2 regions of the Plantactinospora soyae genome follow, and region 2 is predicted to be linked to the other one. Evidence: riboswitches for the same ligand, from Rfam matches in the RefSeq annotation. Region 2 holds a riboswitch; the other holds the start of a gene.
What was found. A riboswitch is a leader RNA that binds a small molecule or an ion and turns the genes downstream of it on or off. The one in region 2 is predicted to bind cyclic di-AMP.
Positions count from the first base shown of each region.

Region 1: another riboswitch for cyclic di-AMP. It lies ahead of H4W31_RS09275 (C40 family peptidase); the one in region 2 lies ahead of H4W31_RS41195 (coiled-coil domain-containing protein).

Region 1 is NZ_JADBEB010000001.1:2,081,133-2,085,541, reverse strand. It holds gene H4W31_RS09285 (pyridoxamine 5'-phosphate oxidase family protein) at 1-232, opposite strand, end outside; gene dcd (dCTP deaminase) at 331-909, shown strand; gene H4W31_RS09275 (C40 family peptidase) at 1,087-2,052, opposite strand; cyclic di-AMP (ydaO/yuaA leader) riboswitch at 2,137-2,278, opposite strand; gene H4W31_RS09270 (N-acetylmuramoyl-L-alanine amidase) at 2,544-4,409, shown strand, end outside.
Region 2 is NZ_JADBEB010000001.1:9,449,882-9,454,290, reverse strand. It holds gene H4W31_RS41200 (cellulose-binding domain-containing protein) at 1-542, shown strand, start outside; gene H4W31_RS41195 (coiled-coil domain-containing protein) at 676-1,779, opposite strand; cyclic di-AMP (ydaO/yuaA leader) riboswitch at 1,784-1,912, opposite strand; gene H4W31_RS41190 (cation diffusion facilitator family transporter) at 2,100-3,014, opposite strand; gene H4W31_RS41185 (ABC transporter permease) at 3,165-4,409, opposite strand, start outside.

The DNA.
Region 1 (4,409 bases), 7.4 Mb from region 2:
AGTGCAACGCGTAGCGGCCGTCCCGTTCGAGATCACGGCGCTTGGGCGAGTCGACCACGAAACAGAACATCCCCTCGTCGGTGATGACCGGGGAGACCGGGTGCACGCGCGGCCCACCATCGGCGCGCACGGTCGCCAGGTAGCCGAGACCCGGCCCGTACTGCTGGATGAGGACGCGGATCGCGTCGGCGAGACGGGGCTCGTCGGAGGCGAATTCGGACCAGGATGCCATGGGAACATTCTATCGAACATATGTTCGATCACCTACCCCGACCCGCACTTCGGCAGGTCACGGCCGAGCCCGGTCCGGGAAGTCGCTAAGGTGGCACGGTGCTGCTCTCTGACCACGACCTAGTGATCGAGATCAAGGCGGGCACCCTCGCGCTTGAGCCCTTCGAACCCGCGCTGATGCAGCCGTCGAGCATCGACGTACGTCTGGATCGCCTGTTCCGAGTCTTCAACAACCACCTCTACACCCACATCGACCCGGCGATCCAGCAGGACGAGCTGACCTCGCTGGTCGACGTGCCGGACGGCGAGCCGTTCGTGCTGCACCCCGGCGAGTTCGTGCTCGCGTCGACCCTTGAGGCGATCTCGCTCGGCGACCAGCTCGCCGGCAGACTGGAGGGCAAATCCAGTCTGGGCCGGCTCGGGTTGCTCACCCACTCGACCGCGGGCTTCATCGACCCCGGGTTCTCCGGTCACGTCACCCTGGAGCTGTCGAACGTCGCCAACCTGCCGATCAGGTTGTGGCCCGGGATGAAGATCGGTCAGCTCTGCATCTTCCGACTCTCGTCGCCGTCCGCGCACCCGTACGGCTCGGCCGTCTACGGTTCGCGCTACCAGGGGCAGCGCGGACCGACCCCGAGCCGTTCGTGGCAGAACTGGCACACCTGGCCCACCCGCTGAGGCCCGCCTACAGCGTCCCGGACGCCGCCAGGCGGAGTTGACCCGACCGGAGCACGCCGCGGGCTCGTACGGCCCGCCCGAGAAGGACAGAACCCCCGCCGCATGGTTGCGACGGGGGTTCTTCCGCGTACAACTCGGTCTTCCGGGTCCCTCCTCCGGTCGACCGATCGGACTGAATCAGCCAGGTCTGCCGAAGCTGTGGATCTCGCCGTCGTCCATCCGCTTCATCTTGACCGGTTCGCCGGCCCGGGAGGCGTGCACGATCCAACCGCCTCCGACGTACATTCCGACGTGGCTGAGGTCGGCGTAGTAGAAGACCAGGTCGCCGGGGCGGAGTTCGGAGCGGCTGACCGACTTGACCTTGCCCCGCTGGGCGCGGGCGTTGTGCGGCAGCGAAACACCGCCCTTGGCCCAGGCGGCCAGGGTCAGGCCGGAGCAGTCGTACGAGCTCGGGCCTTCGGCACCCCACACGTACGGCTTGCCGATCTGCTGGCAGGCGAACTTGACCGCCTTGCCGGCGTTGCCACCCGGGTAGGTGGCCGGGCAGGGCGCCGGGGCGAGCGGACCGGCGGAACCGTTGCCGTACGCCTGGATCCGCAGCTTCTGCAGCTTGTCGACCTCGGCGTCGATTTCCTTCTTCTTCTTGGCCAGCTCGGCCTCGGTCTTGGTGAGCTGGTTGACCAGGGTGTCCAGCGGGCGCTTCTGGGCGTCGTACTTGTCCCTGAGGTCGATCACCGCCTGCACGTCGCGCTGCTGCTGACGGGCGAACTGGTCGAGCACCGAGAGTTGGCCGACGAGCGCGGCCGGCGACTTGTTGGTCAGCAGGGCGTTGAGCGACGAGGCCTTGTCGCCCTTGTACGCCTCCACCGCGAACTCGCTCACCCGGTCCATCGCGGCGTCGATCTGCGACTGGAGCGGGGCGATCTTGTTCCGCAGGGTCTTGGCCTGGGCCTTCTTCGCGGTCAGGTCCTGCCGGGTGGCGTTGTGCTTCTCGACGACCGGCTCCAGCTTGCGCCAGGCGGTGTCGATCTGCTTTTCGATCTCGGCCACCGTGGGTTCGGCGAGGGCCGGCGTGGTGCCCACGAACAGCACGGCGACGCTGGCCAGCACGGCGAATGCGGCGGCGAGAATGGACCTTCGCAAAGGCGGTGTCGCCGTCCCTTGGCCAGTCGAAACCGACCGGAGGGAGGGCGACCGCGGGGCAGGGGCAGCCACCGGGGTCCGTACTCCTTCTTCCGTAAGCCCGCCTACCGGGTTAGCTGACGGGTTCGGGCGGGAAGAGATTCGCCCTACCGCTGACGCGCGGATTCACCCCATGGTGCCCGGGTCCCCGGTTCGCTGATTCTCGACGATTCGGCGGTGTAGAGACGTCGCCGCCCGGATGGGCGGCAGGCCGTCGTCTCCGACGGTCCCCAACATTAGAGAAGCCTGTTATTCAAACGCAACCCATGATTCGAGTCGATTCGTTATGTATCTGGACGCTCGCTGAGGGTGCGAGCGAACAGGTGTCCGAACGCCCTGGGAAATAGGTGAAGATTTCCTACATCGCGGTGAGCCTGACCGGCAGCTATTGACGGACGCCGGTCCCGGGTGGAGGGTGATCTTCAAGCCCACCCCCGGCGAATGGAGGTTCGATGCCTCGAACGACAATGCCGTTGAGCAGGAGAATCGCGCTCGGCACCGCCATGGTCGGCGCCGTCGCACTGGTGCCGTCCGGCCCCGCGCCGGCGGCCGCCCCGGCGTCCGACGGCCGGCAACAGGAGTACGCCGCCGCCGCGACCGAGTTCGGCGTACCCGAGAGCGTTCTACTCGGCGTCTCCTATCTGGAGTCCCGTTGGGACACCAACGCCGGCACGCCGAGCACCAGCGGCGGGTACGGCCCGATGCACCTCACCGACGCCGAGTACCTGCGCGGGTTGCCCGCAGCACCGCACGAGCACGGCGAGGACCGGCGCGGTGACAGTGCCCGGCCCGCCGCAGCCGCGCACCCCAGCGCGCCCGAGCGGACTCCCACCGACAGGGCGACCGCGCCACCGGCCGCTCCGGGGGCGCAGACCCTCGACGCCGCCGCCGCGCTGACCGGGGTCGACGAACGGGCACTGCGCACCGAACCGGCGGTGAACATCCGGGGCGGGGCGGCGCTGCTCGCGTCGTACCAGAAGGCGCTCGCCGGACCGACCGGCCGGACCAGCGACCCCGCGGCCTGGTACGGCGCGGTGGCCCGGTACGCCGGCAGCGACAGCGCCGACGCGGCACGTACCTTCGCCGACGAGGTGTACCGGACCGTCACCGAGGGTGCGGCCCGGACCACCGACGACGGCCACCGGATCGTCCTGGCCGCCCACCCCGGACTCGTTCCGGCCCGGTCCTGGCTGGACCGGCTCGGCCTGCGCAAGCCCGCCCGGCCGGACGGGCTGGAGTGCCCGCGCGACATCTCCTGCGAGTGGATCCCCGCGCCCTACCAGGCGTTCGGGGCCGGCGACTACGGCAACCACGACCTGTCCGACCGGCCGGCACGACAGAAGATCGAGTACATCGTCATCCACGACACCGAGGGGAGCTACGACACCACGCTCCGGCTGGTGCAGGATCCCACCTACGTGAGCTGGCAGTACACGCTGCGTTCGGCGGACGGGCACATCGCGCAGCACGTGAAGGCGAAGGACGTCGCCTGGCACGCCGGCAACTGGTACGTCAACGCCAAGGCGATCGGGCTGGAACACGAGGGCTTCGCCGCCCAGGGCACCTGGTACACCGAGGCGATGTACCGGACCTCGGCCAAGCTGGTCCGCCACCTCGCCGACCGGTACGACATCCCGCTGGACCGCCAGCACATCATCGGTCACGACAACGTGCCCGGGATCCTGCCGGCCAACGTCCGGGGCATGCACTGGGACCCGGGGCCGTACTGGGACTGGTCGCACTACTTCGACCTGCTCCGCTCCCCGTTCTGGAGCACCGGCACGTCCCGCACCGGCCTGGTCACCATCGACCCGGACTTCGCCACCAACCGGCCGGCCTTCACCGGCTGCGACGCGGCCGGCGTACCGTGCCCGGCGCGCGGCTCGTCGTCGGTGATCCTGCGCAGCGCCCCGGCCGCCGGCGCGCCACTGGTGAACGACATCGCACTGCGCCCCGACGGCACCCCGAACACGATGCACATCTCCGACCACGGGGCGCGGGCCTCGGCCGGCCAGACGTACGCGGTCGCCGGCCGGCAGGGCGACTGGACCGCGATCTGGTACCTCGGGCAGAAGGCCTGGTTCCACAACCCGACCGCGAACCCGAGCGCGAAATGGTCGATCGGACTCGTCGCGACGCCGAAACCGGGTCGGGCGACGATCCCGGTGTACGGCAGGGCGTACCCGGAGGAGGCCGCCTACCCTGCCGGCGTGCCCTACCAGGCGGTCACCCCGTTGCAGTACACCCTTTCCGCCGGTCAGCGGTACGCCGTCGGCAACCTGCTGCCGAGCGAGTACTACCGGGCCACCACGTTCGAC
Region 2 (4,409 bases):
TACGGATCAACGGCACCGCCGGCTACTGCAACCACGTGTTCGTCCGGTCGAGCCGGGACCTGAGCGGGCTCGGCGCGGTCCGGTACGCCCGACTCTGGGTCCGGCACACCACCGCGCTGCCGACCCAGCACGTGACGTTCCTGGCCATGCGGGACGCCAACGACGGCAACCGTGACCTGCGGATGGGCGGCCAGAACGGCGCCCTGCAATGGAACCGGGCCTCGGACGACGCCACTCTGCCCGAGCAGAGTCCGAACGGTGTCGCACTCAGTCTTCCGCTGCCGGTCAACCGGTGGACCTGTGTCGAGTTCATGGTCGACGGTACGCAGGGCCGGCTGTCGACCTGGGTCGACGGCTCGGCGGTGACGGGGCTGACCGCGGACGGCACCCCGACCCACGACGTCGACGGGCAGTGGCTCAACCGGGCGAACTGGCGGCCGAACCTGACCGACCTGCGGTTGGGCTGGGAGAGCTACGGCGAGGGCGCGGACACGCTGTGGTTCGACGACGTCGCGCTGGGCTCGACCCGGATCGGCTGCTGAGGCGACCGGTACCGACACCGGTTGGCAGCACCTACGGTTCGGCGTCCGTCACCTGGAAAAACACCGGGTGACGGACGCCGAACGGGCCCGTCGGCACCGCCCAGGGGTGGCGGGCGGTGCCGACGGACGGCTTTCAGTTCATCGACAGGTGCACGTGGTTCGTGTGGTCGCTGGACGGATCGCCGTTACCGCCGTTGTAGGTCTTCCAACCGCTGCTCGGCAGCCAGATCTGCTTGAACCAGATCACGTACAGCACGCCGAGCCGGTCGGCGTTCCGCACGAAGTACGCCGCCAGGTTGTTGCCGTACGTCCGGTCGCCGCCGGTCGCCACCCCGCCGAATCCACCCTTCTGGGCGGCGAAGTCGCAGGCCTGCCCCTTGGGGTGCTCGCCGCTGCCGCCACTGCGGAAGCAGGAGACGAAGCGGGTGAAGCCGGCCGCCTTGGCCTGGTTCAGCGCGTGCAGCGTCCGGGCCGTGATGCACCCGCTGGTGGTCGGATCGTTGAGGCTGCACGACTCGTCCGGGAAGGAACCGTCGGAGTTGCGTGGCGCCGGCCTGGCCGACGCCGAGCCGCTGCCGCTGATCCCGGAGCTGGATCCGCCGCTGTTGGCCGCCGCGAGCGCCTTCTCGGCCTGCTTCTTGCGGGTCTCCATCACCTCGACCTGCTTGCGCTGCTCGCGGACCTCCTGGTCGAGTGCCTCCTTCGCCCGGCTCTCCTCCTCGACGCTGTCCCGCAGGCCGCGCAGCTCGCGGCTCTCGTTCGCCGAGATCGTGTCGAGGGCGGCGGCCCGGTCCACCAGGCTGGTCGGGGAACCGCTGCTGAGCAGGGCGGATACCTGTCCCAGTCGACCGGTCCGGTACGCCATCCCGGCCAACTGGGCGACCCGTTCGCTCCGGGTCGTCACCTCGGTACGCAGCGTCCCGAGCCGGGTGGTCAGTTCCTTCTGTCGTTTGACGGAGTTGTCCAACTTGTTCTTGGCGGTGACGTAGCCCTTGCTCGCCGTCTGGAGCTGCTCGCGCAGGCTGTCGCTGCCTCCCTCGTCTTCACTGCTGCTGGGTGCCTGGGCCAGTGGGCCGGGTGCTGCGTACCCGGGTGTGGCGCCCAGGGTCGCGACGAGCGCGCCCAGGGTGAGCATCGTGGTTGCCACGGCGGCGAGCCGTGCTACCGCCTTCCGGGCGGATGTCGGGGCGCGCCAGACGAAGGTCGGAGACGTTCGGGTGGGTGCCAGGAACGGCATGACAGCTTCCTTCCGTCAGCCGCCGACCGGGTTAGCTGACGGGTTCGGGACGGAAGATCCCTACCGCTGACGCGGATACACCCCTGGTACGTGGTTCCCCGGCTCGCGCGTGGCGATTAGGCGACGGCCCCCGCAGGCACCGGAGGGTGCCACCTAGCGAAGACCGGGGCCGAGCCTACCGGCAGTTGCCACCCGGGGACACGGGCGGTGTTCGGGGTTGGATCCCCAATTCTCCTGTTTCGGACGGATGTAACCGGACAAATTCGACCGGTGACACGCCGAAACTTAAGATGCGGCTAACCATCGGTGAGCCTCGCTGGCTACCAGTCCGTGGGACCACACCCGCCGGCCGCGGTCCTCGGCTCGACCTGGAGCGTGGCGTGCGAGATGTGGAAGTCCTCGTGCAGCGCCGAACGGGCCGCGGCGAGCACGGCGGCGACCTCCGCACCGGTGTCCAGGGTGAGGTGCGCCGAGGCGACCTCCATGCCGGAGGTGAGGGTCCAGACGTGCAGGTCGTGTACGTCGCAGACGCCGGGCAGGTCGGAGAGCCGGGTCCGGACCGCGCCGACGTCGAGGTGCTCCGGAGCGGCCTGCACCAGGATGCGTACCGCGCTGCGGCCCAGACGCCAGGTGCGGGGCAGGATGAACAGCCCGACGGCCAGCGCCACGATCGGGTCGGCCCAGCGCCAGCCGGTAAAGATGATCACAACGGCGGCGACGATCACGCCGGCCGAGTTGAGCAGGTCGCCGAGGACCTCCAGGTAGGCGCCGCGCAGGTTGATGCTCTCCCGCGCCCCCGCCCGGAGCAGCCAGAACGCCGCCAGGTTGGCCAGCAGTCCGAGCGTCGCCACCACCAGCATCGGGCCGGCCGCCACCTCGGGCGGGTCGCCGAACCGTCGTACCGCCTCGACCAGCACGTAGAGGGCCACCCCGAACAGCAGTACCGCGTTGGCCAGCGCCGCCAGTACCTCCAGGCGGTAGAGACCGAAGGTCCGCTGCGGGTCGCCGACGGCCCGTCGCCCCGCCGTGATCGCGGCCAGGGCCATCCCGATCCCGAGTACGTCGGTGAACATGTGTCCTGCGTCGGAGAGCAGTGCCAGCGACCCGGTGACCAGCGCGGCGGCCGCCTCGACGACCATCAGGGCGGCGAGGAGCGCGAAGGCACCCCACAACCGCCCCAGGTGCCGCTCCGAGGCGCGGGTCAGCTGCCCCCCGTGGTCATGACCTGCCCCCACCCGCGTCCCTTCCTCACTCGGCCCGCCCCGCTCCGATACTGCCGGGCCCGGGTTGGTCGGGGAGCCCTCCTATCCAGAAAACGATAGGAAGTGGGCCGCTCCGTACCCCTCGGCGCCCGTCCTGCGTCGCCTCCGTCGCGCCACGGCCCGTCATCCGTCGTCGGCGAGGGCGGGAACGATCGGTGCCCGCCCGGCGCGCCGGGCCGGCAGCAGGCTGGCCAGGACCGCCGCCGTGGCCGCCAGCGCCGCGCAGAGGGCGAGCTGGCCGATCGGTACGGCCGGCAGCCCGTGCCCGTAGCTGTCGATCAGGCCCACCGCCGCCGCCACGCCGAGGCCGGCCCCCAGGACGGTGCCGGACAGCGTCCCGACCGCCGCGACCAGTGCCGCCTCGGTCAGCAGCATGCCCACCAGTTGTCGGCGGGACAGTCCCAGCGCCCGGACGGTGGCCGACTCCCGGCGACGTTCGAACACCGACAGCGCGAGGGTGTTGCCGATCCCCAGCACCGCGATCAGCACCGACATGCCGAGCAGGGCCGCGAAGATGCCCAGCAGTTCGTCGAGGGTCGCCGACAGCGCGTCCGTCTGGTCGGCGAGGCCACGGACCCGGACCGCCGGATAGTCGACCAGCACCGTGTCGATCACCTGCCGGCCGGCCGCCGTCGACACCCCGGGCGCCAGGTCGACGAGGAGCCGGTCCGGCTCCCCGACGCCGTACGTGGCGAGGAACTGTGGCCAGGAGACCAGGGCGGCACCGTCGGTGGGCGCGTCGTCGTAGAGCGCGACCACGGTCAGCGGGCCGGACGGGGCCAGGGTCAGCCGGTCGCCGATCCGCAGGCCGCGCTCCTGGGCGAACTGCCGGTTCAGCGCCACCGTCCCCGGACCCAGCCCGGCCAGGCTGCCGGCGGTCACCTCGGGGCGGATCGGGCCACGGAACTGCTCCGGCGGGACCGCCCAGATCCGGATCCCGGCGTCCAGCGGAGCGGTGGCCCGGCGTACCTCGGCGACCGTGGCGAACGCCGGATCCGCCCGCAGCCGGGACGCCAGTCCGGCCGGCAGCGGTCCGCGTACCGCCGAGGGGGCGCCGTCGGTCCGGACCCGGTCGAGCACGAACTCCACCGGGAAGTTCTCGGTCAGCTCGCGGCCGGCCTGGTCCCGGGCGGTCGCCAGCAGCACGCTGAACATCGCCATCAGCGCCACCCCGATGGTCAGCGCCGACGTCGTCGCGGCAGCCCGGCGCGGATTGCGTCGGGCGTTGGCGACGGCCAGCCGTACCGCCGGGCCGAAGATCCGGGCCGGCAGCCAACCGACCAGCCGGACCGCCCGGGGGACCAGCAGCGGCGCCGCGACCACCGCGCCGAGGAAGACGACCATGCCGCCGCCGAGCACCAGCGGCAG